Regions from separate parts of the Paenibacillus hunanensis genome, predicted to be linked through region 4. Evidence: predicted binding sites of a transcription regulator. Region 4 holds the regulator's gene; each other region holds the start of a gene.
What was found. The regulator Rex, encoded in region 4, represses fermentation and respiration genes when NADH is low (regulators of the CRP and FNR family bind a similar motif). The targets are predictions, from matches to a motif close to TTGTGAAATATTTCACAA.
Positions count from the first base shown of each region.

Region 1: the regulator Rex is predicted to act here: its motif matches at 2,353-2,370, upstream of SK066_RS11020 (cytochrome ubiquinol oxidase subunit I).
Region 2: the regulator Rex is predicted to act here: its motif matches at 3,392-3,409, upstream of qoxA (cytochrome aa3 quinol oxidase subunit II).
Region 3: the regulator Rex is predicted to act here: its motif matches at 3,167-3,184, upstream of SK066_RS02965 (formate/nitrite transporter family protein).

Region 1 is NZ_CP139194.1:2,705,986-2,714,144, forward strand. Features, by position in the region: gene SK066_RS11010 (LrgB family protein) at 1-152, shown strand, start outside; gene SK066_RS11015 (ZIP family metal transporter) at 1,138-1,968, opposite strand; gene SK066_RS11020 (cytochrome ubiquinol oxidase subunit I) at 2,500-3,915, shown strand; gene cydB (cytochrome d ubiquinol oxidase subunit II) at 3,902-4,918, shown strand; gene cydD (thiol reductant ABC exporter subunit CydD) at 5,169-7,103, shown strand; gene cydC (thiol reductant ABC exporter subunit CydC) at 7,100-8,159, shown strand, end outside.
Region 2 is NZ_CP139194.1:4,895,394-4,903,552, reverse strand. Features, by position in the region: gene SK066_RS19860 (ABC transporter substrate-binding protein) at 1-573, shown strand, start outside; gene SK066_RS19855 (GH1 family beta-glucosidase) at 1,450-2,796, shown strand; gene SK066_RS19850 (hypothetical protein) at 2,980-3,252, shown strand; gene qoxA (cytochrome aa3 quinol oxidase subunit II) at 3,567-4,502, shown strand; gene SK066_RS19840 (cbb3-type cytochrome c oxidase subunit I) at 4,683-6,659, shown strand; gene cyoC (cytochrome o ubiquinol oxidase subunit III) at 6,659-7,279, shown strand; gene cyoD (cytochrome o ubiquinol oxidase subunit IV) at 7,281-7,622, shown strand; gene SK066_RS19825 (threonine aldolase family protein) at 7,774-8,159, shown strand, end outside.
Region 3 is NZ_CP139194.1:750,767-758,925, forward strand. Features, by position in the region: gene SK066_RS02950 (ABC transporter ATP-binding protein) at 1-120, shown strand, start outside; gene SK066_RS02955 (FAD-dependent oxidoreductase) at 955-2,316, shown strand; gene SK066_RS02960 (hypothetical protein) at 2,627-2,956, opposite strand; gene SK066_RS02965 (formate/nitrite transporter family protein) at 3,341-4,240, shown strand; gene SK066_RS02970 (ATP-binding response regulator) at 4,743-5,966, shown strand; gene SK066_RS02975 (MFS transporter) at 6,713-7,939, shown strand.
Region 4 is NZ_CP139194.1:2,322,860-2,331,018, reverse strand. Features, by position in the region: gene SK066_RS09540 (2-isopropylmalate synthase) at 1-805, shown strand, start outside; gene SK066_RS09535 (cell wall elongation regulator TseB-like domain-containing protein) at 1,302-1,835, opposite strand; gene SK066_RS09530 (amidohydrolase) at 1,866-3,173, opposite strand; gene SK066_RS09525 (redox-sensing transcriptional repressor Rex) at 3,154-3,813, opposite strand; gene dinG (ATP-dependent DNA helicase DinG) at 3,810-6,704, opposite strand; gene SK066_RS09515 (methyl-accepting chemotaxis protein) at 7,080-8,159, shown strand, end outside.

The sequences.
Region 1 (8,159 bases), 380 kb from region 4:
TTGCGCTGGGTAGTGCAAGCCATGCTCTCGGAACGGCGAAGGCACTGGAGATTGGGGAGCGTGCGTCCTCACTAAGCTCGATTGCAATGACGATTAGTGCGATTGTGGCATCGGTGATTGCGCCGCTGGTCGTATGGTTAGTCTTTCATTGATAAGATACGGTCGTTGATGCAATGTGAGGCTTGATGGAAATGATTAAATATGGGAGATCCATGATTGGGATTTGTTTGGCGTTTATATGCTTGATAACATACACCACCTCTGTTAAGGAATAAGCGACTGTGATTTGATAGAATCCTAAGAATATACAGAGTAGAAGTAAGGGGAGATTCCTGGGTTTGAAAGCAGTAAGATTAGGCTTCAAAGCAACAGGATATTTTGCTGAGCTAGAATCATTTTTGATTGAATCCCATGTTAGGAAATCACCAATATCTTAAGTGATCTATTTATCTTATTTCCTCCGATTGCGTGCTTTTTGCAATAATGAGTTATATTGCACGTCTGTTCTAACTTTTAGGACATTTGCTGTAGTTTGAATTTTCTTTGTTATAGGATCTTATGCTAGAGTAGTATAAAGTAGAGCAATGAATTTACTTACGTTGCTCTTAAAATAGCTCATGATGAATTCTATACATGACTTGAGCCTCATAAACATACACAAAAAATAAATAGCCTTCGATCTCGCATATTCATTTGGCGACATCGAAGGCTATTCATCTTATCTATACGCTATTTACTAAACAGTGCATGGGTATGAGTTAAATCATATATGAGCTAAATCATGTAATACAACTCATATGTATGCGAAACGCAGGTAACGAAGGGAAGGAAATAAGGGGAAAGGGCGACTTTTGAGCACGGGAATCTACATTCCCTCCTACTCCGTAGATTCCTGTGCGATACGGGAGCCCGTCCCCTTATTCCTTCCCGTAGTGGTGCATCTCCTACAACCGATGTTTACATACACCGCCAGTAAAATATATCTTCGTACATTTAAAACAGCATACTATAGTTAATTCTGATTCACTACCGCGCTAAAACATACATAATTTGATACTGATACTGATACTGATACTGATACTGATACTGATACGTTTAAATTGTAATCAAACTAAACTACAATTCCATATACTCGTCTTATCCCAACGCCACGTCCAATACCATCATCACGGTAAATCCGATCATCAGGCTCATAGAAGCGAGGTCTTTATTACCGTTTTCCTGAGAGCCTGGAATGACTTCTTCGGCAACGACGAAGATCATAGCACCAGCGGCAAAGCAGAGGGCGTAAGGTAATAACGGGGTAACAAGTGTAACAGCGAGAACCCCGATCACGGCGGCGATCGGTTCGACCATACCGGATAGCTGACCGTAGAAAAAGGCTTTACGACGGCTCATGCCTTCGCCACGCAAAGGCATCGATACGGCGAGTCCCTCAGGGAAGTTTTGAATGCCGATACCGATAGCCAGCGCGATAGCTGCGGCTAGGGATTGACCGGAGGTGCCATTGGCGACTGCACCGAAGGCGACGCCAACTGCTAAGCCTTCCGGAATATTATGTAGTGTAATCGCAAAGACGAGCAGGGTGCTACGACGTCGGTTACGCGTCCCCATACCCTCTGGCGCATGTCCGTCAGTCGTCGGATGCAGTGTAGGATGGAGGTGGGGAATCACTTTATCCGCTGTCCACAGAAACAACCCACCCAGCATAAAGCCGATCGCTGCTGGAATCCAGCCGGGGAGCGAGCTGTTTTGCTCTGCCATTTCCAGTGCAGGCGCGATCAGCGACCAGAAGCTGGCGGCGATCATCACACCTCCGGCAAAGCCGAGCATACTATCGAATACCTTCTGATTCAGCTTTTTTGATGTGAATACTAATGCTGCTCCCACTGCTGTCATTCCCCATGTAAACAGAGTAGCAAGAAAAGCCTGAAGCATCGGCGACATGCCTGTAAAGAATTCAACCATATGTACAATCACACCCCTGTCCTTTGACTAAAAGTAATGGCTCATTGCAAATAGATTGGCTGTGTAAAAAGGCAGTCTGGCGGTCTATACCACAGCTATAATGAGCAATAGTTTTTCTGCGATAAGCAACCTCAATTTGCCGTAGCTGCTCTAGTTTACCTGTTCCATCCTATATATGTATACATTATAAAATAAAACCTCCATACCCATTACACCTCTCATTATACTCTGAAAACCTCTCGCCATCGTAGCAGAGATTTAACCATTTATTGGATGCTCGATCATGTTCGGTTTCTTAGCTAAAATACCTGCAAACGCTCTCCAACGGTAAATTTGTGACTTCAATCACTTTTTGTCACTTTTTGTTTGATTTTTAGATATATTTAGTGATAAAAATCACAATCGGCGAGTAACATTTTTGCGAAACTAGGAATAGATTTTGGAGGGCGGCAGTATACATACAGGATTCATGCTTGGGACCGCAAACCAGATAGCTTACTCAATAATTTAGGGGAGAAAGGACGTATTCGTATGGATGTTATTATGTTGTCACGCATTCAATATGCGCTTACAACGGTGTTTCACTTTTTCTTCGTTCCGGTATCGATCGGTCTTGTACTGCTCGTAGCCTTACTGGAAACGATGTATGTGATCACGAAGAATGAAGAGTACAAGGTATTGACAAAGTTTTGGGGGAAGCTGTTTTTGATTAACTTTGCCGTTGGGGTAGTAACCGGGATTTTACAAGAGTTCCAGTTTGGGATGAACTGGTCGAACTATTCACGCTTTGTCGGAGACGTGTTCGGCGCTCCGCTAGCGGTAGAAGCATTGCTTGCTTTCTTTATGGAATCGACCTTTATTGGACTATGGATTTTCGGCTGGGAACGTTTATCCAAAAAGGTACATCTGGCGTGTATATGGCTCGTCGCCCTTGGAACGATGCTGTCGGCGCTATGGATTCTAGCAGCCAATTCATTTATGCAGCATCCAGTCGGCTTCCAGATGAACAATGGACGTGCGGAAATGAATGATTTTCTGGCGCTGCTCACCAATGGACAGCTGCTGGTGGAATTCCCGCATACCGTGTTTGGTGCGTATTTGACCGGTGCATTTCTTATGGCAGGGGTGAGCGCGTATAAGTTGCTGCGCCGTAAGGATGTACAGTTGTTCCGTAAATCGTTCAAAATCAGCATCATCGTGGGAGTGATCTCATCGCTGATCGTTGCTTTTAGCGGTCACGATCAAGCGCAATATCTGGTGCAAACACAGCCGATGAAGATGGCAGCCGCTGAGGGTATCTGGCAAACGACACCGGAAAAGGCACCATGGATGTTATTTGGTGGTATCGATACGGACAGTCGGAGCAATAGCTATGAAGTGAATTTTCCACTCAACGGATTATTAAGCTATCTATCCTATGGACAATTCACCGGCTCTGTTACCGGTATGAATGAGCTACAGGCACAATATGAGCAAAAATATGGAGCTGGCGATTATATTCCTCCGGTGAAAACGACCTTTTGGAGCTTCCGCTTTATGGTTGCAGGTGGTGGATTATTGATCCTGCTATCGCTGTATGGAGCATTGATGCTGGCGCGTCGCAAAATGGACAGCATGCCACGCTGGTATCTGTGGGCGATGACGTATGCAATTGCATTGCCGTTCATCTCTAATACGACAGGCTGGTTAATGACGGAGGTTGGACGTCAGCCGTGGTCAGTATTTGGCTTGATGACCACAGCGGATAGTATATCGCCGAACGTATCGGCTGGCTCGGTATTATTTTCGATCATTACATTTACGCTCATCTATTCAGTGCTTGGTGCGGTAATGGTGTACCTATTCGTGAAGGTGATCAAAAAAGGGCCACGAGATGAGCAAACCCATCATGATCATCACGGGAATGATCCATTCGAAATGGAGGAATTGAAGCATGCTGTCTCTTAATGAGCTCTGGTTTGTATTAATCGCTGTGCTGTTTGTCGGCTTCTTCTTTTTGGAAGGCTTTGACTTTGGTGTAGGCATGTCCACGCGCCTGGTGGCACGCACAGATGGGGAGAAGCGACTGCTGATCAATTCGATTGGCCCATTCTGGGATGGTAATGAGGTGTGGTTGCTGACTGCGGGCGGTGCCATGTTTGCGGCTTTTCCAAACTGGTATGCTACGCTGTTTAGCGGATTTTACATTCCATTTGTCGTGCTACTACTGGCACTGATCGCGCGTGGGGTCGCCTTTGAATTCCGTGGTAAAGTCGGCCATCGGACATGGACAGCGGTATGGGATTGGTGCATTTTCCTCGGAAGTCTGCTGCCGCCGCTCTTATTCGGGGTTGCCTTTGCAACAATGCTCAAAGGACTACCGATTGATAGCGACATGCAGATGTACGCGGGCTTCTTCGATGTGATCAATCCGTATTCGCTCGTTGCTGGCTTAACAACGGTCGTGCTCTGTCTGCTGCATGGATTAATGTTCTCTGCATTACGCACAACGGGACAGCTGCGTGAGCGTGCTCATGCACTGGCACATAAGCTGATGATTCCGCTGGCGGTGTTATTCGTGCTAACGGCTGTACTGACAGCGGTATATACAGATGCATTCCGTGTGCGTGGAGCGGTATTAATCGCGATGGCAGCGGTAGGCGTGGTGTTATTCGTACTGGCAGGCTATTTTATTTCCAAACGTCGTGAAGGCTGGGCTTTTGGCATGACAGGTGGACTGATTGCGCTGGCGATCTCGGGTATATTTGTTGCTCTGTTCCCACGCGTGATGGTGAGTTCACTTGGAGCAGCGTACGATCTGACGGTATACAATGCTGCTTCTGGGCCATATTCACTCAAAGTCATGACGATTGTGGCGCTAACGCTATTGCCATTCGTACTTGGTTATCAGATCTGGAGTTATTTTGTATTCCACAAGCGTCTGAATGAAAAGACACATCTGGAATACTAGGCAGTTAGAGATGGGATTGTAAGTAGGTGGGCTGGCAAATTGTAACGTATCGATAACCGTTGAAGGATTGGAAAATGGGCAATTTTCATGCCAGTAGATCAATGGATGGAACCCTAACCAATGACTTGTCTATACGCAATGTAGCTATAACGACGTACCACATGAATGAAGATATATCACAAGAAATAAAGTGCTATATCAAGTGAAGATCAAACAGATAAAGTAAAAATATAAAGGGAGCTGGAGCGGTATGGGCAAGGATTTATGGAAGCTAGCGGGCATCAGACCGGTGATGGTCATAACCGCTGCGCTGACGATCGTACAGACGATTGTGATTGTGATGCAATCGGTGTGGCTGGCGCAGGCGGTAAGTGGATTGTTTTCCGGTGATACGATTCAAAGCCAGCTCGGTCATATCGGTGGTTTTGGATGTGCGCTGATTGCTCGTCAGCTCTTGTCCATGCTGCTGCAAAAGCTCGCTTATGATTTTGCCGAGCGAACGGGACAGCAGCTACGGAGGGCGCTAATTGATAAGCTATTTGCGCTTGGCCCACGATATGCGATGGGACAGGGGACAGGCAATCTGGTCACACTCGTACGTGAAGGCATTGGTAAATATCGCACGTATTTGGAGCTGATCCTTCCACGGATGCTGTCCAATGGGCTAACGCCGCTTTTAATCGGATTGTATGTGCTTCGGTTAGACTGGCTGTCGGCAATCATTTTAGGACTGGTATTTCCAATTCTTATTGCGTTTATGATCCTGCTTGGACTGGCAGCACAAAAGCAAATGGATCGGCAATGGGCAACCTATCGCGTATTATCGAATCATTTTGTTGATTCGTTACGCGGGCTGGAGACACTTCGCTTTCTCGGTCGCAGTCGCGCGCATGCAGCGACAATCGGGCGTACAAGCGAACAATATCGCAAAGCAACGATCGGTTCGATGCGTGTAGCCTTTCTGTCTTCATTTGCACTCGATTTCTTCACGATGCTCTCGGTTGCATTTGTAGCTGTAAGTCTCGGTTTGAGACTTGTACATGGTGAAATGCTGCTGGAGCCAGCATTGACGATTCTGATTCTGGCACCTGAATTTTTCGTGCCGATTCGTTCATTAGGTGCTGATTATCATGCAACGATGGATGGTAAGGAGGCAGGCGAGGAAATTCAGCGTATTATGCAGCAACCGATACCGGGGCAGTCGCTTGAGCATCCTGCCACATGCAGTGAATCGACTACTATCATAAGGGATGCGTCATCAGACGCTACCCTATGGAATGAGGCAAGCACACTAATCATTCAAGGTGTATCGATCCACTATGGACAGGACTCAGATATGAGCTTAACACGGGCTACACATCGATCAGAGCCTTCTATTTCAGCAAATAAAGCGCCTCTTCATGAACAGCATCTTCCAGAGCAAGCTGTACAAGCTACCCATCAATCAGCTAATACAATCCAATCCGGTACTTTACCTGTTTTAAAGGATCAATACACCGCATTATCAAATGTATCCTTCACCTGGCAGGGCTATGGCAAAATTGGCATTATCGGTGCAAGTGGAGCAGGCAAGTCAACACTGATCGATCTGCTGGCAGGCTTTCTTGTCCCCCATGAAGGTACAGCTAGCTGGCATCATACACAGGGATATGGAGGAGCGCTGCATTATACAAGCTGGCGTACAGGAGCAGCCTATATTCCGCAGCATCCGTATCTATTCAGCGGTACATTACGCGATAATATTGCGCTATATGAACCGCAGGCGACAGACATAGAAGTGCTTGAAGCCATGCAGCGTGCAGGTCTGGGTAAGCTGCTTCAATCGTTACCACAGGGTCTGAACGAGCAGGTCGGTGAAGGTGGACGCATGCTGAGTGGTGGACAGGAGCAACGCGTTGCTCTCGCACGAGCCTTGCTTGGGCAACGACATGTACTTTTACTGGATGAGCCAACTGCACATCTGGATATCGAAACCGAGTATGAGCTGAAGCAGACGATGTTGCCTTTATTTGCGAATAAGCTCGTCTTACTCGCTACGCATCGACTGCACTGGATGACCGATATGGATTGGATTATCGTGATGGATCAAGGACGGATCGTAGAGCAAGGCACGCATGCAGGATTATTGCAGCAGGGTGGCTTGTATTGTAGCTGGATGAATGAACAATGGGAGGGGAGCGCATGAGTCGTAGCGGCTGGATTATTCCGTATATCAAACAAAATAGCCTGCGCTTCGCTGGCATTATCGCGCTCGCAGCACTTACATTACTATGTGCATCCATGCTTACGTTCACGTCGGGATATCTGATCTCAAAAGCTTCATTACGTCCAGAAAATATACTGATGCTATATGTACCGATCGTAGGCGTGCGCACATTCGGTATTGCTCGTTCCGTACTGCGTTATGTGGAGCGTCTGCTCGCTCACAGTGCGGTATTACGTGTGCTATCTGCTATGCGTGTACGCCTGTATGATCAGTTGGAGCCGCATGCGCTGCGATTACGCGGTCAATATCGTACAGGAGACTTGCTCGGCGTTATGTCCGACGATCTGGAATCACTGCAAAATGTGTATGTACGCACCATTTTCCCAGCCATAGCGGCATTGATCGTTTATGGTGTGCTGATTGGTTTGTTAGGCTGGTTTGATCCCGTCTTTGCAGGTATGATCGCGCTCTATGTATTGGTACTGGTAGCCGTTGTTCCTTTTGGCTCCTTATACATCAGTCGTAAATGGCAACAGCAGCTCAAGCAGAAGCAAGCGAAGCTATACAGCCAGCTTACAGATAGTGTGATGGGGCTGGGTGATCTACTCATTAGCGGCCGACAGCATGAATTTGCCGAGCGCTACGCCGAACAAGAACGTGATGCAGCTCATTATGAGCGTAAGCTGAGTCGACATAAACGGTATACTGCCCTCGTACTACAAACGGTCGTTGGCCTCATCGTTGCACAAACGGCAGTCTGGGCAACCGGACAGGTGGCAAGTCGCAGCATGGAGGCAACATTGCTGGCTGCCTGCGTACTCGTGATGCTGCCGCTTACCGAAGCCTTTTTACCGATGACCGATGCGATTCAGCGTATTCCGTCATACGGTGAATCAGTAGCACGATTAGACAAGTTGAATGATGAGTGGAATGAAGGATCAGCCATGCCAGCAATGCGGAGCAATAGCGTTACGTCTCCATCTGCTATAGAGTCGATCCAGCAAGTCCAATCTATAGCTTCAATATCAGCGCGAT
Region 2 (8,159 bases), 2.6 Mb from region 4:
TCCGATGAAGCACAGGTGCTGAACAACTGGGGGATCGAAGGCAAGCACTATGAAGTGAAGGATGGCAAGCGTGTCATTCCAGCAGATGTTCAGGAACGTAAAATCAATGACAATACGAACTTCACTAAAGAATCCGGTATCGGCATGTACAACTTCTCTGTTCACTACGGAGATAGTGTGAAGGATTCGACAGGTAACTACTATACAACTAACTTCCCTGAGCAAATCCTGGCAAGCTACAGTCAACCAGAAAAAGATGCGCTCAAGGCATACGGAGCAACGACATGGAAAGACCTGTTCCCATCCAAAGACGAATTCCCGGTTAAAGCATGGGGCGCAGCCTACAATCTGCCATCCCCAGATGACCCAAGCTACAATGTAGCCTATCAAAAATCCCAGGATATCGTCCGCAAACGCATCCCAGAAGCGATTCTGGCAAAACCAGACCAATTCGACAGCATCTACGATCAAATGGTTTCTGAGCTGAGCACGGACGAAATGAAGAAGATGGAAGCAAGCTACAGCGAACTGATCAAAAATACAGTCGAGCTGTGGGGAACGAATAAAAAATAATATTTCCCGGGAATTACCCAGATGTAGTTGAGAGTTGAACGAGTATAATATGTGGTTATGTAATTATGAAGTTAAGCAGAATTAAGTATTAGGAAAAGGGAGCGCATAGTAGCGTTCCTTTTTCTTTTGTTGCTAAGTATGGATTGTTTGAATACATAATTTTAATCAGCTGTTATGAGTAAAAATCTTTCGGTGTAGAGCATCAAGCACTCCGGAAAGGAATAAGGGGACGGACTCCCGTCTCACGCAGGAAGGGACTTGGGAGATGGAGTGAAATGTGAACTCCTGCGCTCAAAAGTCGTCCTTTCCCCTTATTTCCTTCCCTCCGTTGCGTAAGGTTACGTTCATACGAGTGCTGATGTATAGCCTACTTTGGCTTTCTTATTGGACAGACTATGGAATTAAAGATTTGAATGCAAGATCTGAAGGCTTAAGTTTTATATACATAGCAGATAATGCATAACCAATAAGTCGATATAGAAAAGTACGAATTCAGACTTTTCGAAGTGAATAATTTTTGATGAGAGAGTCTAAATTTATATTTTAATCAAGAGCACAGTATGTCACGCCAAGCACAGAACGGAGGAAAGGAAATAAGGGGAAAGGACGATTTTGGAGGGGCGGGAATCTACAATTAACTCTTAATCCAGTAGATTCCCGCGGCTCCACCTGAGTCCGTCCCCTTATTCCTTGCCGGAGTGGATATCCCTAAGCCCAGCATAATATTTCATATACCATATCAACTTCTTAATTTTCCGCACCCAGAAACATAAGTTACAGCCTACCGCCCCACCACAAGATAAACTATGATGTAAGCGTACACACTACTATGCCACAAAATTCACAAACTACATACTTTTCAGGAGGTACTACCACATGACTATTTTCCAATTCCCGAAGGATTTCCGCTGGGGTGCAGCTACAGCTTCGTATCAGATTGAGGGCGCTTATCAGGAAGGCGGGCGTGGGCTGTCGATATGGGATACGTTTGCTCATACACCGGGCAAGGTGTTTGATGGGCATAATGGGAATATTGCTACAGACAGCTATCATCGGTATGAAGAGGATATTGCTCTAATGAAGGAACTCGGTATTGATACGTATCGGTTTTCGATTGCATGGCCGCGGATTATTCCAGATGGAGATGGGGAGATCAATCGGGAAGGGATCGACTTTTATCATCGTTTTGTCGATAAGCTGCTGGAGGCAGGGATTGAGCCGTTTTGTACGCTGTATCACTGGGATCTACCACAGGCGCTACAGGATGTAGGCGGTTGGGAGAATCGGCGCACAATCGATGCCTTTGTTAAATATGCGGAGGTCATGTTCCGTGAATTTACAGGTAAAATCAAGTTCTGGCTTACGTTCAATGAGCCGTGGTGTATTGCGTTTTTATCGAATCTGGAAGGCAAGCATGCGCCGGGGAATACCGATTTGCAAATTGCGCTGAATGTAGGTCACAATCTGCTCGTTGCGCATGGACATGCGGTTAAGCTATTCCGTGAGATCAGTCCGGTAGATGGACAGATCGGAATTGCACCGAATGTGGCATGGGCAGTTCCTTACAGCAAGAGTGCAGAGGATCGCGCTGCCTGCAATCGTAATATTGAAGTGTATGCAGACTGGTTCCTTGATCCAGTGTATAAAGGAAGCTATCCAGCATCACTGTACAACTGGTTCCAGCAAGCTGGAGCTACACCACCTGTGCAGGAGGGCGATATGGAGATCATTCAGCAGCCGATTGATCTGATCGGAATCAATTACTATCATCCGACAGTGAATCGCTACAATCCAGAAGCAGGCTATCTGCACAGCGAGCCGATCGATATGGGACTGTTCAAAACCGATATCGGCTGGCCGATCGATTCGGTTGGTTTATACGACGTGATCCATTACCTGCAAAAATACGGCAATATCGATATTTATATTACGGAAAACGGCGCTTGCATTAACGATGGGCCAGAAAATGGCATTGTGAATGACTCCATGCGTATCAGCTACTTACAGCAGCATATCGCTCAGGTGCATCGCGTTATCAATGATGGTATCCATTTAAAAGGATACATGGCGTGGTCGCTGATGGACAATTTTGAATGGGCAGAGGGCTACCGGATGCGCTTTGGACTGATTCATGTCGATTTCCGCACACAGGTACGTACGCCGAAGGAAAGCTTCTACTGGTATCAAAATGTTATCCGTAACAACTGGATGGAGACGCGCTAATTTCCGTACTCTTTCTATTGAAGCAGCGCGCTATAAAATATAAATGTGACGTAGCGAATCAAAAGCTTCCTTTTGTGGTAATAAGTCGTATAGTACTTCTGCCTGGTACGCCAGACCAATCGATGGAATGATTCAGGTAGACATCACAGCAATACGACTATCCGGGAAAGGGGAGTGGACTTCGTGGCTACCAAATCTAGAGGCCCGAGTGGTAATAACTCGGCACAAAACACATATGGACTGAGTAAAATGCTGACTGTAGTCGCATGGCTGTGCTGCGCGGCAGGGATTCTGCTGATCGTGCTGAATCTGCAACCATTTAACGACAACAACCTTGGACTGATGATCGGTGTAGGCTGTTTAGCTGCCTTTGCCTTCATTTATTCGCTCGCCAAATGGCTTGGCTCGATGCAGGCACGCAGCGATGAAGGTAAGGATGGGATTAAGGACGATTAGGATGATCGTCTGCTAGCCGTTTGCCATTCCAATGGGGGTAAAGACAGCTAGACAGCGAGCATTTTAAAATTAAGGCTCCTTTAAGAATAATTCTTAAAGGGGCTTTTTTACGAAGTAAAAATATGTTAATCTTTAAATAATGTGAAAACATTCACTTCTGCCTGCTAATAAATTGACAGATTTGTTAACAAGCCAAAAAAAACTGAAATTTACACCTTCTATGGATACGCAAAAAGGACACTTAGTGTTAACATAGGAATGTGTGGTTTCAACATTATGAACGTCATGAGCGTTAAGTGAGAAAGGGGATCAAGATGAGCAAAAAACCAGGTTCGCGCCTTATGTTCTGGGTTGTTCTGGTTGTGACGGTGTTGTCGCTGGCTCTGACGGTTTGGGCGTTGTTTGCTGGTTCTAGCAACTATGCTGTTCTTAACCCGAAAGGACCGATTGCAGAAGGACAACGCGATGTCATTATCATTTCTACGATTCTGACAGCGATCGTTATCGTACCGACAACCATACTGACCTTTGTTATTGTATGGAGATACCGTGACAAGCCGGGCAGAAAGGCTAAGTACGATCCAGATTTCAACCACAGCAATGTGCTGGAGTCTATCTGGTGGGGTATTCCGATCGTCGTTATTGCTGTGCTCGGTATCGTGACTGTACGTTATACGTACGCACTCGAGCCTTCCGTGGCCATTAAGTCTGACAAACAGCCTGTTGTTATTCAAGCCGTTTCGATGGACTGGAAATGGGCATTTTTCTATCCGGAGGAAGGAATTGCAGCTGTGAATACACTGACTATTCCTGAAGACCGACCTATTCGCTTCGAACTGACTTCCGATGCTCCGATGAACTCCTTCTGGATTCCTCAGCTTGGTGGACAGATTTATACCATGTCTGGTATGGCGATGAACCTGTATTTGCAGGCAGATCATACAGGCAAGTACTACGGCTCCGGTGCTAACTTTAGTGGTGAGCACTTTGGTGCGATGAACTTTGATGTGAATGCAGTGACTGAATCCGATTATGAAGCATGGGTAAACAAGGTGAAAACCGAATCCCAGCCGATGACGATGGATACGTATCAGTCGCTTGCGATCCCAGGTACAGCGGACAAGCAGTATTTTTCGGCATTCCCGGAGAATTTGTTCCAACAACTGGTGACACAATATCTGCCTGGCGGTTTGTCTGAAAGTCGTCAACCGGTACACACTACGCCTGAAACACAAATGGACGGCAAGTAAATCGGTTGAGTTTCTGTCGTAGGGATGGTATGCGCCGCATACATCCACGTTGTAAGTATGAATCGAGTCGGGAGAGCTTCTCCCGACATTCGTGCTGTATTCAAATGGTATTCATGCAATGCCACCATACATGCCAGCATGATGCTGTGCATGGACCAAGAAAGTGAAAGGAGCTCAACGATGCTTGAAAATCTTAAACAGTTTGCATCCGAGTTTTTTGTTACTGGCGATCCGTTGATCTATGGTGCAGACGTATCCATTGGATTAGTAACCATTGCCATCGTTGCCGGATTGACCTATTTCAAAAAGTGGAAATGGCTCTGGCGCAACTGGTTGACTACGGTTGACCACAAAAAAATCGGTATCATGTACATTCTGGCTGCGATCATTATGATGTTCCGCGGCGGCGTCGATGCGCTCATGATGCGGACTCAGTTGGCAATTCCGAACTTTGAGTTCCTGCATCCAGAACACTATAATCAGGTATTTACGACACACGGTGTTGTTATGATCCTGTTTATGGCGATGCCATTTATGTTCGGTTTGTTTAACGTTGTTGTACCGCTACAGATCGGTGCGCGTGACGTTGCGTTCCCTTATTTGAACTCCCTCAGCTTCTGGCTGTTCTTCCTGGGCGCAATGCTGTTCAACCTGTCCTTCGTTATCGGCGGTTCGCCGGATGCGGGCTGGCTGAGCTATCCACCGCTGTCCGAGCTACAATTTAACCCTGGACCAGGACAAAACTTCTATATCTGGGGTATCCAGATTTCCGGTATTGGTTCCCTGGCAACAGGTATCAACTTCCTTGTAACGATCATTAAAATGCGTGCACCAGGCATGACAATGATGAAAATGCCGATGTTCACATGGTCGGTATTTGCAACTTGTGTAATCATCATTTTTGCATTCCCAATTTTGACAGTTACACTGGCACTGCTGTTCCTCGACCGTTTCGGAGGAGGACACTTCTTCACCCTTGACGGTGGCGGTAATCCGATGATGTATATCAACTTGATATGGATGTGGGGTCACCCAGAGGTATATATCGTTATCTTGCCGGCGTTCGGTATTTTCTCCGAAGTCGTCAGCGTGTTCTCACGCAAAAAGCTGTTCGGTTACACCTCGATGGTATTTGCGATGATGATCATCGCGTTCGTCTCCTTCTTCACATGGGCTCACCACTTCTTCACAATGGGCTCCGGTGCGGACGTTAACGCCTTCTTCGCATTGTCCACGATGTTGATCGCAATCCCGACAGGGGTTAAAATCTTCAACTGGCTGTTTACGATGTATCGTGGACGAATTCGCTTCGATCTGCCGATGCTATGGACAGTAGCGTTTATTCCGGCGTTTATCGTTGGTGGTATGACAGGGGTTCTGCTCGCGGTTGCGCCTGCTGATTTCCAGTACCATAACAGTTACTTCCTGATTGCCCACTTCCACCAGGTTCTGATCGGTGGGGTTGTGTTCGGTTACTTTGCCGGCATGTACTACTGGTGGCCAAAAATGTTCGGTTTCAAGCTGAACGAAACGCTGGGTAGATGGTCATTCTGGTTCTGGAACATCGGTTTCTACGTATGTTTCATGCCACAATACCTGCTCGGTCTGATGGGTATGACTCGTCGTGTAAGTACATTTGACTGGGATACAGGCTGGGGCCCACTGAACGTCGTTTCGACGGTTGGTGCGTACCTGATGGGTATTGCCTTCATTCTGCAAGCCGTTCAAATTGCGTATAGCTTCAAATATCGTGAAAAAGATACAACTGGCGACATGTGGGATGCTCATACACTTGAGTGGACAATCCCGTCCCCAGCTCCAGAATACAACTTTGCCATTACTCCGGTAGTGGACAGCAGAGATCCATTATGGGTCGACAAGCAGCGTCGTGCTGCGGGTAAGCTTCCTCAAAAGGATGCCAAACCAAAATACGAACCAATTCATATGCCTAGCAACTCGGGTATCCCGATTGTATTTTCTACTTTCTTCTTCATTGCGGGCTTTGGCTTCACCTTCCACTGGGTGTGGATGGGAGTTCTTGGACTCGCCGGCGTACTTGCGTGTCTGGCTGCCCGTTCGATGAATGATGACGAGGGCTTCTACATCCCTGCCGAGGAAGTAGAAAAGACTGAGGCTTCATTAAGGGGGACACTTTAATGGCACAAGCCGTATCACAGCACGGTCATGATCATGCACATGGTCATGATCACGGTCACCATGATCCGCAAGAGCTGAAAATGCTTGGCTTCTGGATCTTCCTGATCACGGACGTTGTCCTGTTCGGTACGCTGTTTGCCACGTATGTTGTCCTGCACAACAACACGGCAGGTGGACCAACAGCTCACGAGATTTTCGAAATGCCGGGTGTTATCGCGGAGACATTCATCCTGCTCACATCCAGCTTCACAAGTGGTCTGGCTGTACTGGCAATGAATGCAGGTAAAGTTAAACAGCTGATTAGCTGGTTGGTCGTAACCTGGATTCTCGGTGCATCCTTTATTTTCCTTGAGGTTGATGAGTTTATCAAAATGGTACACGAAGGCTTTAACTACGGTACCAGCGCATTCGCAACCTCGTTCTTCACACTGGTTGGTACGCACGGACTCCACGTATCGATGGGTCTGGGCTGGATGCTGCTGATTATGATTCAGCTAGCACGCAAAGGCATTACCGATGTAACACGCGGTAAAGTCAATGTTATCAGCTTGTACTGGCACTTTTTGGACGCCGTCTGGATCTTCCTCCTGTCGGTCGTCTATCTGATGGGGGTGATGTAAGATGGCGAACCATTCCGATCATTCCCATGGTCATGACGAAGCTCATGCACATGGCTCGCTGAAGTCCTACATCGTCGGTTTTATCCTGTCGATCGTATTGACCATCATTCCACTGGTTGTTGTTCTGAACCACATGCTGTCCCAGCTGCCAACCATCCTTATTATTATGGTTACAGCGGTTCTGCAATTCGTCGTGCAGTTGTTCTTCTTCATGCACGTACGTGAGCGTCAGGGTAACCAACCTCGTTGGAACGTAATGGCACTGATCTTCGGTCTGGCAATTGTACTGGTCGTTGTATCCGGCTCGATCTGGATCATGACGTACAATGGCGTAGGCTACTAAGTTATCCATTGTAGCTATACTAGCTGCATAACGAAGCCCTTCCGGGTTAACCGGAAGGGCTTTTTTTGTATGGATGCACATCCAGATAGAGTCGGCAGGCATTTTCGCATATAATATAACCACAACGCGCACAGAATAGGAGTGAACAGCAATGGATGAGCATACATATACACCTACGTTAGAAGAGGCTTTTGTGAAGGCCGCTTTTCGAGTCAGTGGCAATGGCCCTCGTAATATTAATGTGTTGAAGGAAGCATTTGAGCAGGTCGATGGTACGACAGGTAGTGATCATTATGGTACTGGTGAATTAATCGAGCAGTTCCAGCAGCAAATGGCTGATGTTCTGGGTAAGCCAGCGGCGGTATTTTTCCCGAGTGGAACGATGGCACAGCAGATTGCCCTTCGCATCTGGTGTGATCGGAAAGGCGTCAAGCGTGTTGCGTATCATCCGCTATCTCATCTGGAGCTACATGAGCAGGATGCGTTAAAAGAGCTACATCATATCGAAGCCGTACTGATAGGAGATAAGAACCGTGT
Region 3 (8,159 bases), 1.6 Mb from region 4:
GGCGTACCATTGTGCCTACCATATGCGCTCGAAGGTCATACACATGAAGCCGTACAGGCAGAGCAGAAGGTACAGCAGGTTCGCCAGCAAGCACCGATTCTGCAAGCCGTTCGTAACTGATCGCAAGCAGAACAGCAAGGATCAGTTGATTGCAAAAGCATCAATACGGAAGTATCAATACTCAAGTAGCAAGGCGAAGTCTATTGCTGAATATTTATTACTATTGTATGTTTCGCTTCTATTAGAACGATATATAAATACAACGTTATGTAAAGAGCCACAGTCGATACGATTGTGGCTCTTTTGCTATGTTTTTTGTTTGAGGTGAGAGCTATATATAGAACAATAGCAGCAACAAAGGTGTATTTTAATGGCGGATAGATCAGATTCCACGCATCCTCATTTCAGGCTATGCACTTTCTCATATTACAGTTGTGAAAATATGAACAAAGTATGAACATCCATATAACCTATTGCATTGTGACAAAAATCACAATATAATAATCACATAAGGTGAAAACATTCACAAACCAATCGTTTCCACCATACCCCAATCGGTAACGCTTATCGTCATCCAGCAGAATCATCCTCATATGCTTCGATGTAGATGACGTAGCCATTGCCAATCATACAGACAGAATCGTTCTTGCTAATGAGCCGAACGATAAGGTAGCAAACGACAGCATTGAAGGATGCTCAAGTAGAAGCAGCAGTAAGAAGGGATCAACTGGCTCCAGGTAAATGTAGACCCTGTAGACCAGATCCGATTCACAGAAGTAGACGAGTCGCTTCAAGCATCAACCGTAGTCGTTTCGCATTATTACGAATGTGAATGTATTCACTAAGTTGTCTGCCCATTCCGCAACGATGCGTGATGGAGCAATGAACTGCTGCACATGTCGGAATGGATAACAGGCTTTACACAAATATAGAACCACACAGGAGGAAGAAATCATGAAAGTAGCTGTTATTGGATGTACACACGCAGGAACCGCCGCCATCGTCAACACCGCTAAGCTGTACCCGGATGCTGAGATTACCGTTTACGAGCGTAACGATAATATTTCGTTCTTATCTTGCGGTATTGCACTGTATGTAGGTGGAGTCGTCGAGGATGCACAGGGACTGTTCTATTCGTCGCCACAGCAACTGGCCGAGCTAGGTGTAACGACCAAAATGCTGCATGAAGTGACCTCCGTCGATACCGATGCCAAAACATTAACCGCACGCAATCTGAACACAGGTGAAGTGCTGACCGATACATTTGACAAATTAATCGTAACGACTGGATCGTGGCCAATCATTCCGAAGTTCGAAGGCATCGAGCTAAACAATATCGTCCTGTCGAAAAACTTCAATCACTCCAATACGATCATCGAAAAAGCGAAAACCGCACGCAACATCGTCGTTGTCGGCGCAGGCTATATCGGTGTCGAGCTGGTCGAAGCGTTCCAGATGAATGGTAAACAGGTGACTCTGATCGACGCAGAGGATCGCATTTTGAGCAAATATCTCGATCCAGAATTCACTGCACGTACCGAGCAAACATTGACCGAGCAAGGAATTCAACTGGCGCTGAACGAGAAGGTTGTACGCTTTGAAGGTGAGAATGGCAATGTGACGACCGTTGTTACCGACCGTGGTGAGCATACTGCGGATATGGTTATTCTGTGCATCGGCTTCCGTCCACAAACCGAGCTGCTTGCCGGACAGGTCGACATGCTGCCGAACGGTGCGATCATCGTCGATAAATACATGCAAACAAGCAAGAAGGACGTATACGCTGCGGGCGATAGCTGCGCGATCTACTACAACCCAACAGGTCAGCACGCCTATATCCCACTCGCAACGAATGCAGTTCGTATGGGTACACTGGTCGCACGCAATCTGGTGCAGCCAACTACTGAATATATGGGCACACAGGGCACATCCGGTATCAAAATCTACGAAGACAATATCGCGGCAACCGGTATGACCGAAACTGCTGCGCGTCTGGCTGGACTGGATGTAGAAGCATCGACAATCGAGGATAACTATCGTCCAGAGTTTATGCCTACGCATGAGAAAGTAACCTTGAAGGTCGTCTACGAGAAAACAAGCCGCCGCATTCTGGGAGCCCAGATCATGTCGCACGCTGACCTGACCCAGTCGATCAATACGATCTCGGTATTCATTCAAGCTGGCATGACCGTCGATCAGCTCGCCTTTGTCGACTTCTTCTTCCAGCCGCACTATAACAAACCGTGGAACTACCTGAATAGCGTAGGTCTGCAAGCATTGCCTCCAGTGGCTGTGAAGGAGCCTGTGAACGCGTAAGGGACGTAACGTTCGGGTGTAGATGAGTTTTGAGGTAGATGAATTGGAGTTTTAAAGATGGCAATTGCTGTACAGGAAATAGAAGTGAAAGAACTAGATCAGGTTGCGATGACGAAGTTGCTGTACTTGAATCCACGTTACACATGCTGGATGAAGATAGACATATGTGTTCAGAATGTTTGATATAAACGAAAGCCTACTTGCGGTTTGGATGCAAGTAGGCTTTTTATTTTTTTGGAGCTCATGTGTCTTTTTTGGTGAAATAAAGAAATGTGTCCTACTATACTTTATTAGCTGAGCAGAAAGGAAGTTAACCAATAAATACAATAGCATCTTCGCGTTGAAATGCCTTTGGTAGATTGGTTTGTAGAAGATGGATTCTCGATAGCATTTGTTCTCGTACATCATCTTTTATATGTTCATCCACCCAGCTTAGTAATACATCTAACTCATGGATGAAGCAATCAGCCTCTGTTTTTGTCAGATCAATTCCGTATTGAATGTTAATAATCCACTCTGTATGTATAGATTCAATAGCAGGAAGCCAATACGTTTCGAATGAACGCTGTCCAGCGACTGGAATCGTGAACAGTTGTTCAAATTCATTCTGTGGATCTAAAATAATTGCTGAAACAGCCATAGGATAGTACCTCCATTATTCGAATTTTTGATGTCTATCATCAGAAGTTGAGCATTAAATGATCATATTTTTTGCAAAGTTAGTCTTTAATTTCTAGAAATATAATAATTTCATTTTCCCACAGCTATAACCACACTTCACATCCGAATATTAAAAATGAAAATTCAAATATTTAAAATAATTCCCTCCTTCACCCTCTCAACGTGATATTTGTTACTTTTTTCACAAAGTCAATCTATTAAAATTGAAATATGCAAATAACCGCTGATTACAGGCGAAAATAAAGTGAATTCCTGCTGTATCGATAGATATCGAAGACAAGCATGCTTCTGTCTAGGTCTCCTTCATCCAGCAATGAATTCCTCAAAGGAGAGAACCTTCATTATGGCTTATTACAAACCGCAGCAGATCGCGCTCAACACCATTGATACAGGTGTGACCAAGGCGCGCTCTAGCTGGACGCAGATGCTGGTGCTGGGTTTTTTGGCAGGTGCATTTATTGCGCTTGGTTTCTTGCTGGATATTCGGGTGATTGCTAGTATGCCGGAGGAATGGGGGAGCTTTGCTAATTTTGTGGGCGCTTCGTTATTCCCGGTAGGTCTGATTCTCGTGCTTGTTGCTGGGGGAGAGCTACTAACGGGCAATATGATGGCAGTGCCGCTGGCGCGCATGGCGGGGCGTATTCGTACGCTGGAGGTGGTACGTAATCTGTTTGCGATCACGATCGCGAACCTACTGGGCGCGTTATTCGTTGCTTATTTCTTTGGACATGTGGTTGGAATGACAGAGACGGGGCCTTATCTTGCGAAGACGGTCGAGATGGCAGGGCATAAGCTGGAGGGAAGCTTTCTGCAAATGTTTATATCCGGTATTGGCTGTAACTGGCTTGTAGCGCTGGCAGTCTGGTTATCCTACAGTGCGGACAATATTAGCGGCAAAGTGCTAGGCATCTGGTTCCCAACGATGGCGTTCGTCGCTATCGGATTCCAGCACGTTGTAGCGAATATGTTCCTGATCCCGGCTGCGATCTTCGCTGGATACTATTCATGGGGACAGTACGCGATGAACTTTGTTCCGGTATGGCTTGGTAATCTGACAGGTGGTGCATTGTTCGTCGCCTGTGCTTATTTTACAGCGTATATTCGTCCTATGAGAGCAGGAACGGCTCCAGCTTCACCAGCAGATCACACGAATCATACAACGCAGCCAGAACCTGCTGTACAGCCAGGAACAGGCGCTGCTGTAGCACTGCCGCTTCAGCATAGCGAGCAGGCGCATGTGTGAGCGAAAACTATAGTTCCTCTTCCATAACTCCTCTTTCATAAATGGAAGGGAGCATGTGCAGGACTAGGGAAGGTGCTGTAGGTTGGAATCGTATCATCTACATGTTGAATGTACTGAGTACCACATAGTAAACACTGAACACTAAATGCTGGGTACCAAATGCTGAATACTAAATACTAAATACCAAAGCACCTTCTACTGAGATATTAGACGACTCACATCTACTAATATTCAGCGCAAGGTGCTTTTTTTGTAGCTAAATTGGGGAATACTAGTTGTAGCACGGATTACATATCATAAGCATTGCTATGTGATCATATCTAAATCTACACTTAGAAGCAGAAGCAGAAGCAGAAGCAGAAGCAGAAGCAGAAGCAGAAGCAATAGCTTGTAAAATAGACGAAACCAGACAGCCACCTCCCAGTATTCAGTCTCGTTTCAAAATATGATGATCGGGTAATAAATGGATTGATGTGTCGCAGAACGAATCAAGAGGTGCAGTATGGAAAAGTTGAATGAATATAAGTGGAATGAAATGATCCAAAAACAAAACGAGATGGAGCAGGAGCTACGGCAGCTTCAGCAGCAGCTTGCCAGCGAACAGCAGGCACGCCAGCAGGCGGAGCAGTCTGCTGAGAATAAGTCGCGCTTCATCGCCATGCTGAGCCATGAGATTCGTACACCGATGAATGGAATTTTGTCCATGAGCGAGCTGCTACGCAATACGAGTCTGGATGAGGAGCAGCAGGGCTATCTTCATGTGCTGCATACGAGCAGTGAATCGCTGATGGCACTTGTGAACAATTTGCTCGATATTGGCAAGATTGAAGCAGGGAAAATGAAGCTTGCACGCGACCCGTTTGATCTGATCAACACGATGGAGGATTTGACGTATGCGCTGGCACCACGCGCCTTTGAAAAAGGTGTGCAGGTGCATTTGAATGTACATTCAGATATTCCGCTATTCGTGATCGGCGATGCGCTCAAGGTGCGTCAGATCATTATGAATCTGCTGCAAAATGCGATCAAATTTACGGAAAAAGGCGATATTAGTGTATCGCTATTTATGTTGCCGAATGATGATCTCGACCGATTAACGGTAAAGGTATCTGTAGAAGATACAGGCATCGGTATTCCACCGGAGCGTCTGAACGATATTTTCAAAATGTATGAGCAAATGCATGAGCAGAGCGAGCATATGCACCAGGGCACCGGGCTTGGACTGGCGATCTGTAAGCAGCTCACTGAGCTGATGGGTGGCACGATTCAAGCGGAAAGTCTGGATGGTGTGGGTACCTCGGTTAGTATTACGCTGGAATTTGAACGGTATACCGATCTACCATCGATTCCATTTAAGGACAATGTGCTGCATGATTTGCGAATTTTGTTGCTGGAGCACAATGCGATCTGTCGTGGATTGATTCATGACATGCTGGTGGAATGGGGCGCGCATGTAACGATTGCAGATGATATGGATGAGCGTTTCTTTGATGAGCTGTATCATCATGATTATGATCTGGTGCTGGTCGATCTGGATATGCTGGATCGCGAGCGCTGGATACGCGAGCGGACGAAGATTCAGAAGCAGCAGCTATTCCTGCTTGCTCCGCTGGGTGAAAAGGTCGAGGGCGAATTCCGCGATACCTTCGAGACGGTGATCACGAAGCCAATCCGTAAAATTCATTTGCTCAATAGCATTCTGGCGCTACAGCAAGGACATCGTTAAAAGATATGGACATCTTATGATCCTAACGTACACGAATGATCCGAATATACACATGAGCTATTTGTACAAAATAGACTAAAAATGACCTGCCTGCTGGCGGGTCATTTGTTTATCTATATGATGGATTGAATTATGTATACGATAGCGACAGGAATTAAGCTGAAAATAGACAAAATGAAATCCGCCATGTCGCGGTTCGGGGGAACGAAACCGTGATATGGCGGATTCCGGGAGTGGTCCATGATATGACAGAGGGTGAGAATGAAGGGGACATCACTCTCGCCAAATGCCGTTACTTATTGTTAAACGGGCGCCGACCGATTGAAACATAACTGAATTTAAAATAACTAAAAAATTTGCAGTAGATTCTTCCATCTTCGATTCCAGCATAAACAGGTGCGTTTTTAATGGTGAAATAGGGCAACGGATCGCTTACTATTGTCTTCCACATTGTTATATGATTTCGCGATTTGGCAGGAGTCTGCACTTAACCACATACATCGTTATTCCAGCTCGAAAAAGGATACGGTGTACCTTGCCTATTCAGCTCCTTATCCGTGTAAAGCGGCAAAGGATATGCTTGCCCATTATAACTGCCATGAAGCATACTAGAAGCTATGTGTTTGATCGATCATTTTGAACATGAATACATATGTCTGCCGGGTTAATGGCAGCACTTGCAGTTGATTATACAGCATAGAGGCATGCTTGCGATTAGCAGGTCTACCTAGGGAAAGGAATTCATCATGCGCTGGCTCAAAACATATCCACGGGAAATTCAAGTCTTTCTACTCGCCAGTCTGCTCAACGCAGCAGGCGGGTCTTTGATGTGGCCACTCGTCACATTATTCGTTTATCAGGAGCTAGGGCGTCCGATGCAGGATGCCGGGCTGGTGGTGCTCTTACAATCACTTGGTGGTATTATTGGGCAGCTATTAGGTGGCGCGCTCTATCATCGATTGGGTGTACGGCGTCTGATCGTAGGCTCGCTGCTGTTAAATGGGGCATTCTTGTTCACATTACCAGCCGTTAGCAGCCATTTTCCATTATTCATGGGGGCAATGGTGTTTATCGGATTGTTCAACTCTATGTCGATGCCAGCGATTCAGGCGTTTATCGGCTTCCGGTTTGCGGATCGGCGGGGAGAGCTATTTAATATCGTGTATGTAGCGAATAATATCGGGGTTGCGCTGGGGACGGCATTGTGTGGCGTGCTGGCGGATATTTCGTATTATTTATCATTTGTCATTAATGGGATCAGCTGCGTTGGATTTGCGATCTTTTTCTTTGTGTACCTGGGTAAGATCGGGACAGCCGATCCGTCTCAAATCGATGATAATAATCCGGGACGCCCCAAGTCTGCGCCGGGCGAACGAACAGGCTGGCTGCTACGGCAGGTGCGTGTGTACTTGTTTATGGGGATTGCAACAATGTTTCTATGGCTGGGCAATTCGATCTGGAATACAGGCGTATCGCCGCATATCGTCAGCTCTGGTCTGCTGATTAGCTATTACAGTCTGCTCTGGACGCTAAATGGTGTACTGATCTTTGCCGGACAGCCATTTGTGAATCTGGTACGGCGACTATTTGCGCGCACCGCACAGGCGCAGATGACAGCAAGTGCTGTCTTTTATTTGCTCGGGTACATTGTCATTTTAACGTATCCGGGGTATCCAGCCTTTGTTATTGCGATGGTGCTGACAACGTTTGGTGAAATGCTCATCTCGCCAGCGATTCCGTCCTTTGTATCGGAACGCACAGGTGCGTATGCGCCATTTTATCTCGGTGTTGCAGGTGGGATTGGTGCAGTCGGTCGTGTCATCGGGCCATATGTAATGGGTGTGTTTTATGATCGGGGTGGATTGATGCCAGTGACATGGGTGGCAGTCGCGGCTGCCATTCTGTCGTTGCTGTTTTATATGGTACACAGTGCAGCGCAGCGGCATGGGGCGCAGCTACAGCAACGGCAGTAAGATTAATTAAGGGTAGAGGCAGCAGAGAAGTATGGCAGTAGGATAGTAGGTTGATAAATCGTTAAACTATAGCAGGGAACATAGGCTTACTGACGGTAGTGAAGCGAATAAGGGAGGATAGCCGGAGATTTTGTAAAACGGACGCGGTGCAGTGTAAAACTTTGACTCCTCGATGTTAAGTATGGAGTGAGCAGTGCTATAATAAGCCATACAGGCGAAC
Region 4 (8,159 bases):
ATTAAAAGTACGTGAGGAACGTTACCAGTGCAGCACGCGCATTCGCACAGAAGAAATTATGAATACGTCTCGCTTGCTGACGCATTTGACCGGTCTGGATGTACAGGTGAACAAGGCGATTACAGGCGAAAATGCCTTTGCCCACTCCTCCGGTATTCACCAGGACGGCTTGCTGAAGGATAAAAATGTGTACGAGATCATGTCGCCCGAGCAAGTCGGTGCTGGTGAAATGGAGCTGGTGTTGACCGCGCGCTCAGGTCGTCACGCTTTTAAAAATGCAATGGCACGACTGGGCTATACTGCCAATGATCCTGAACAGCTGGAAGTCTGGTTTGCGCGCTTCCTCGAACTGGCTGATCGTAAAAAAGAAGTGTATGACCATGATCTGTTCTTTTTGCTGAATGATACTGAGGAGCAGGAGCAGATTACGTCTCCATTGTACGAGCTGGATCATTTTCAGGTGATTAGTGGTGGCTTGCAGCCAACCGCAACGGTACAACTGAAAAAAGGCGGCGTGCTGCATACCGGCAGCGCGATTGGCGATGGCCCGATCGATGCGTTGTATAGTGCAATTTTCTCGCTGACTGGCGTAGAAGCTACACTCAAGCATTACAAAATCAACAGCATTTCAAGCGGTCAGGAAGCGATTGGACGCGTTCATATTCAGCTCCAGCATGAAGGTCAGCTGTATACAGGCAGAGCGATGGATACGGATGTGATCAAAGCGAGTGGTCTGGCATTTTTGAACGGAATTAATGCGATCTTACTGGCTACTGCTGAATCGGGCGAGCCTGCAAGAGTTTAAGGAACATCATTTATACTGGTGACCATTCGTTTGTAAACTGTTTATAGTCCATGGGGCTTTTAGTTCGGTTATAGCCTATATGGTTTTTAGAGTTAGTTTGATTGGTGCGTATATCAATTCGTAAGCCGGTGCATAAGTAGGCTTATGAAATACCTCAATTAAAACAAGCCAACCTATTCAGCACGGATGAATATACAGATGACAGGTGGCTGATAGTAGCTGATAATTGTATATTTCTAGTACAATTTAAACTTGTACTACTTCTATCTTTATCGCTAACTATGCCATATGAATGAATGTGAATATCTCCTTATATCTCTTGCTTAACCAACAAAAACAACCGACTGGAGAAACGATACTCGTCTCTCCAGTCGGTTGTTTTTTACTGTTTAACTTACTTGGTGCAGTACACTATAGTTTGACAGCTGACAGATGAAGCTTATCGCCACCTTTTCGCTCAACCTTCATGCACAACTTTAGATGTATCTGATTGGTATTACGGCGTAAGCGTGTTTGGCAGCTGCATTGGGCCGCCTAGCTTCGTACCGTCACGGAAGTTATAAAATACATAGTAGTAATGATCGCCTGACTTGGCAAATACCTGCCAGGCATATTTGCCGTTATACGAGCCCGGGATTGAGCGTACAACCTCAGCGCCGGGAAGATCCTTTTGCAATAGCTCTCCTGCCCGTTGCTCGGTGATTGTACCTGCTGTCTGCTCCGTATGCACCGCATTAATGCCTGTAGCTGGAGTACCGTCAGTGTTGAACTTCACCCAGACCATTACATTTTGATTTTGCTCATTACTACCTTGAATGACCCAGTAAATGGAAGTATCGTTCCACACCGACTTGTAGCTATGTGTGACCGATGTCAACTTGGCATTTTGCTGGGCGATCTCAAGAGCAGTCTGCTCCTGGCTCCACGGCTTGGCCATTACATGAACGTAGAACTGATTCACGCCGAGCACGATCAGTCCGAGAATCGTGATAATGATCGCAATCCATTTGCCTGTTCCCAAATTTCGCAAGACACGCCATCCTTTCTAATCTGTTGCAAGTCAGCGTGTGAGCAAGCCTTCAAAGGCCGACTGCGCTTCACGACGGATTTTCTCCTCGTCCAGCGTCAGCGATACGCCATCCTTGATTACCTGTTTGCCATCTACCCATACATGCAGTACATCCTTAGCGCTTGCAGAGTACACAGTATGGGAAATAAAGTCTGTGAATGGCAGGAAATGTGGCTGATCGATATTCAGCGATGTGATATCGGCTTTCATACCCACTTCAAAGCTGCCTGTGTTATCGAGGAATACCGATTTGGCACCATATTCTGTACCCATACGCAGCGCCTCTGTTGCAGGTACGGCTGTTGGATCACCAGATACACCTTTATGAATCAGGGCAGCCAGACGCATTTCTTCGAACATATCCAGGTTGTTATTGCTTGCCGGGCCATCCGTTCCGAGGGATACAACGATTCCTGCTTTCAGCAGATCCGGCACTCGTGCTACACCGCTTGCCAGCTTGAGGTTACTACCTGGATTGTGGGAAATGGTCGCTTTGTGCTTCGCTAGCACTTCAATTTCCTCATCATTCAAATGAACCGCATGCGCAAGCAGCGTTGGACGTGTGAACACGCCCAGCTTTTCCAGATGAGCAACTGGACGCAAACCGTAGTCACGTACATTTTGCTCCACCTCAGCGATCGTCTCGGACATATGTGTATGCAGCGGCACATCCAGATCATGTGCTGCCTGTACAAAGCGTTCGATAAATTGTGGCGGGCACGTATACGGCGCATGTGGAGACATCATTGTCGTAATACGTCCATCTGCCTTACCATGCCAATCACGTACGAATTGAGTCGCCTGATTCAGCTTCTCGGTTTGCTCTTCCTCCGAGCACAGACCGATAACACCACGCATCAGCACAGCTCTCATACCGGATTGCTCAACAACCTCAGCGACACGCTCCGAACGATCATACATATCGAGGAATGTCGTTGTACCGCCTTTGAGCATTTCCAGTACAGACAGTGCTGTTCCGATGTATACATCGTCACTTGTGAATTTGGCTTCCATCGGCCACATTTTCTCTTGCAGCCATACCTGCAATGCCAGATCATCACCATAGCCGCGCAGCAGTGACATCGCTGCATGACCGTGACTGTTGACCAGACCTGGAATGAAGAATTGATGACGTCCATCGACAACGACTACATCCTCTTCTACCTGCGGCTCTTCTTCACCAATATAAGTAATCAGATCGTCCTCAATCACCATATGACCGTGCAGCACAGGCTTCGGTCCATTCAGAACGGCAAAAATACCGTTTTTAATCATCCATTTACTCGGAGAGTTGTTCATTGACTTCTAATTCCTTTCCGTCTTCAAGATAGTAAGCCAGACTGAGCAAATCGGTTGTAAAATCTGCTGTATGCACACGCACATGCGGTGGTGTTCTCAAAATAATCGGTGCAAAATTCAAAATCGCTTCAATACCTGCTTCAACCAGCTGATCCGCCACATGCTGTGCTTCTGTATTCGGTACGGTAATGATGCCGACACGGATACCTTTCGCTTGAATCGTCTCTGCCAGATCGCTCATCGGCTTGACGGTCAGTGTGTTGATCTTCGTGCCCACCTTCGGCTCATAGGAATCGAATACAGCGACAATCTTCATCGTCTCCTGTAAATAGGCATTGTAGTTTGATAAGGCATGCCCCAGATTACCTGCTCCGATCAGCGCCACATTAATCTGCTGATCCAGCTTGAGAATATGACGAATCTTCTCGATCAGATACGATACATCATAACCGATACCTTTACGTCCAAAATCGCCAAAATAGGCTAGATCCTTGCGGATTTGCGCTGGATTCAGATCCAGCTTTTGTCCCAGCTCCTGAGAGGATACTGTCGGCACCTCACGGGCATGAAGCTCATTCAGATATCTTAGATAGACAGGTAATCTTCGCACGACGGCTTCAGATATTTTTTCGGATTTCATGCTTGCTCCCCCTCTTGATTTGCAGCTTCCGTCTCCTGTGGCCGGTCACTCAACCATTCGGCAATACGGGGAATCATTTGACGGGTGTACATATGCTCCATTTTGGGGCCTGGCAGAGAATACAGGAAGTGTCTGCCGTAATAGGCCTCAATTACCCGCGTATCATAAATAAGCACGATCCCTCGATCATTTGCCGTCCGGACAAGTCGCCCAAAGCCCTGTTTGAATCGGATAACTGCCTGTGGCACAGATAATTTCATGAATGGATTTTTCTTTTCCCTTTTGAGCCGTTCGCTTTTCGCTTCAACGAGCGGATGGTTCGGCGGCTGGAAAGGTAGTCTTACGATCGCAAGACAGGTCAATGCTTCACCTGGAATATCGACGCCTTCCCAGAAGCTACTCGTTCCGAGCAATACCGATGCCGGATGCTCCTGAAAGCGGCGGGTCAGCTTCGTACGACTGCCACCATCTACTCCCTGACCGAAAACTGCAATCTCGCTAGTAGATAATTTCTCCTTCAGCGGCTCATACACCTGCCTGAGCATCCGATAGGATGTAAATAGCACCAGCATTCGTCCGCGTGTCGCCTGTGCAGACTCTGCCAGTGACTCCACCAGCATTGATACAAAATGCTCATCACCGACGCTTCCCTTCAAGGTTGGAAAGTCGCGCGGAATGAGCACGAGCGATTGCTCACGATAATTAAATGGCGATTCCAGCATGACCGTATTCAGCTTGCCCTGCTGCTCGGCTTCCTTAAGTCCTAGCTGCTCGATCATATACTGGAAGTTTTTATCGATCGATAATGTGGCTGAGGTCAGAATAATACTTTTCTTTTTATCGAAAAAGTGCTCCTTGAGCTGCTCACTCACATCTACCGGTACAGCGTACATCTGTAGCGATTTGCTGCGATAGCTTGCATTCGCTTCATACCAGTATACCGTATCCGTGCTGTCCAGCTTCACAAAATGACGCAGATCGTCGCGCACACCGCCCAGATCCTTAAATAGACCTGTTACATCCGTCACCAGACCATCGGTATCCACAATATCGTCAGAATCCTTGATCTTACCCATAATATGCTCACCCTGACGGATGATCTGGCTAAGCGCAATATGAATACGATTCTCTAGCTCGGTAATCTGTGCCCATTCTTCCGGCTTTTTATCCGGTAGCAATCGTAAGGTAAACTGAGCGGCTTCCCCTGGTCCAGCATCGCTGCGCTGCGGCAAAAGCGCAAACAGCAGCTCGTTCAGCTTGTCCCAGTCTTCCTTCACATCTGCCAGCTCAGGATACAGATTATCGATCGCAATCGCCCATTCCATCGCTCGTTCACTACCCGACGAGCCAAGCTGCTGACGCAATACAGCGAGCTGTCCATTTTTGCTATCCTTGAACAGACGCAGCAGTGGATGAACCAATGTGAAATATTTCATGTGCATCCCCAGATGCTTACCAGCCACATCCTCCAGATGATGGGCCTCGTCGATTACTAGTCGTTCATAGCCTGGCAGCAGCTGATGCCCTGCCTTAATATCGGTAAACAGCTTGGAATGATTCGTAATGACCACATCTGCTGCACCTGCTTCATGCTTGGCACGATGATAATAGCACTGCTTGAACCACGGACACGCACGTCCCAGACAGGAGTCGGTATCACTTGCTACCGTTTCCCAGAAGTCGCCACCACGGTTACCCATGTTCAGTTCCTCATCATCACCGGTTTCTGTAGCGGTCAGCCAGACGATCATCTGTGCTGCAATTAGCACATCTTCTTTAGGACTCTGAAATTCCTTTGTATTTATTTTATGCTCAAATTTGCGTAGACACAAATAATGCTGTCTTCCTTTAAATACCGCTGCTCGAAAAGCGAATGGAATCACCTTTGTTAACAGCGGTACATCTCGCTCACGTAGCTGCTCCTGCAAATTGATCGTATGCGTGCTGAGCATCACGCGTTCATTCGTTTTGACACTATGATAAATGGAAGGTAATAAATAACCAAGCGATTTGCCGGTACCTGTTCCTGCCTCGATCAGCAAATGCTTCTCATCGGTCAGCGCCTGAATGACCTCGTCAAACATATGATTTTGCGCGGTACGCTCTTCATAGTCTGGCAGCAGATTACGCAGATTATCCTTCACCTGCTCGATAAATTGCTCAAATGATGTATCCTCAAGCGGCATAGTGCCGCGCTCATCCGCTGCGGACGGAATATCGATCCAGTCGCCTACCTTCAGCGCCAGCTGACGATAAAAGCGATGACTGTCCAGATCCTGCGCAGGCTGTGCCTCACGCTGCATCCGTACCCCGTCAAAATACCAGCCCAGATCGCTATCCTGATTATCAAATAGCTCGGATAGTCGCTGCACCGTAATTAAAGGCAATCCGTCCAGCTCTTCCAGACATTTTAAAAATACATGTGCTGTTGCCAGCGCGTCGCTATCTGCCTGGTGTGGACGGTCATGCTGAAAACCAAGCGAGCTGCTCACCATACTGAGCTGGTAGCTTGGCAAATTCGGGAAGAAAATACGCAACAAGTCCATCGTATCCAGCACTCTGCCCGTAAACGGCAAATAGCCGGTACGATCCAGCGCGCGTTGCAGAAAGCCGAGATCAAAGCCGACATTATGTCCGACCAGCACAGCATCCTCCAGCAGCGGAATCATGTCCAGCATCACATCATCAAGCTCAGGAGCATCCGCTACATCTGCGTTGCTAATGCCTGTAAGTCCGGTAATGAATGTCGGAATCTTTCCGTTTGGCTTGACCATTGAGCTATATACTTCGCTCACCGTCATATCATGATCTATAATAGCAAGGCCCACCTGAATGATATCATCCGTAGCCTGGGTCCCTGTTGTTTCAAAATCCAGTACAGCAAATTTCATGGATGTCTAAATCCTTTCCCAGCAGCCCTTCTGCACTGATGTAAAATCGTCAACTATCAGCATACCAGAAGACAGCAGTTTTGAAAATCAACCATAACAAAAGGTGATACCGGGCGCGAATCGGCTCGCACAGTATCACCCTGCTTCGGCGTTATAATAATTGTAGTATACCTTAAATCGAACGGTTGTTCCAGTAGCTTTGTGTAAACCCCATGCGATATTCATCAAATTATGCGAAGCAACTAAGCAATGATTTACAGGCTTAGCCGTCTCGATTATAGTAAGTATAAATACCTATATGCATTGATTAATAAGAACTATACCACTCTACATAACACCCTAATCAAGCGCGTACATCATGAAGGGGATAATCTATTGAATAGTCTACTCGCAAGAATGATTTTATTTTTCTCCAGCCTGATTGTGATCGGAATTGCTATTGTTGGAATGACCGTGTATCAATCCTCTAATTCTCTTGTTATTCAATCGATCGGCAAGCAAGCGGAGCAGGTTGCCTTACGTGCTAGCGCGCTGATCGATCCGGTGCAGTATGCGGCGATTCCTGCCAGAGAAGGTGGCGAGACTTCCTATTATACAGAGCTACGGCAGCAACTGAATAAACTGCGAGAGGATAATGGCTTTCGCTACATTTACACATTGAATCGGGTTCAGCAGGATGGCAAAGAACAATACGTCTATATTGTAGATGGTGCGCCGCAGGATGTGGCTGAGGATGATTTTTCCCCGCTGGGTACAATTGAAGATACTGTTTATCCTGCAATGAAGCAGGTAATGGATACAGGCAAGCCTGCTGTTGGTGATCTGAGTCAGGATCAATATGGCGCGATCATTACTTCCTTTGTTCCTATTAAAAATGCAGATGGACAGACGATCGGTGTGCTCGGTGCTGATCTGGATGCGACAGATATTTACCAGCTGATGCAAAAGTCCAAGCAGATGACGATCATCGTCTCAATTATTATTTTGCTGGTGAGTATTGTGCTGGTGTACCTGCTCGCTCGTTATCTGATCCGTCCACTCAAGCGACTAATGCAAGACATCCATCGGGTCAATGAAGGCGATCTGACCATTCACATTAACAGTACGAGCAAGGATGAGATTGGGCAATTGTCCACAGCCTTTGGCAGACTCGTAACCGATACGAATCGCGTAATCGTAGGTATTCGAGATAGCGCGCAGGAGCTACAGCAGGCAGCGCTTGGACTTTCCGAGCAATCACAGACGACAGCAGCGACAAGTCGTACGATTGCTGGACATGTGAACGAAACAGCCGCCGATACGCAGACACAGGCAGCTCACGCGATCGAAATGCAGCATGGCATGAACGAAGTGAGCGCAGGCATGCAGCGCATTGCAGAAGCAGTAAGCATCGTCTCGGATCGTTCAGGCGATACGCTGGAACAGAGCGTTCAAGGAAAACAATCGATCGGACAG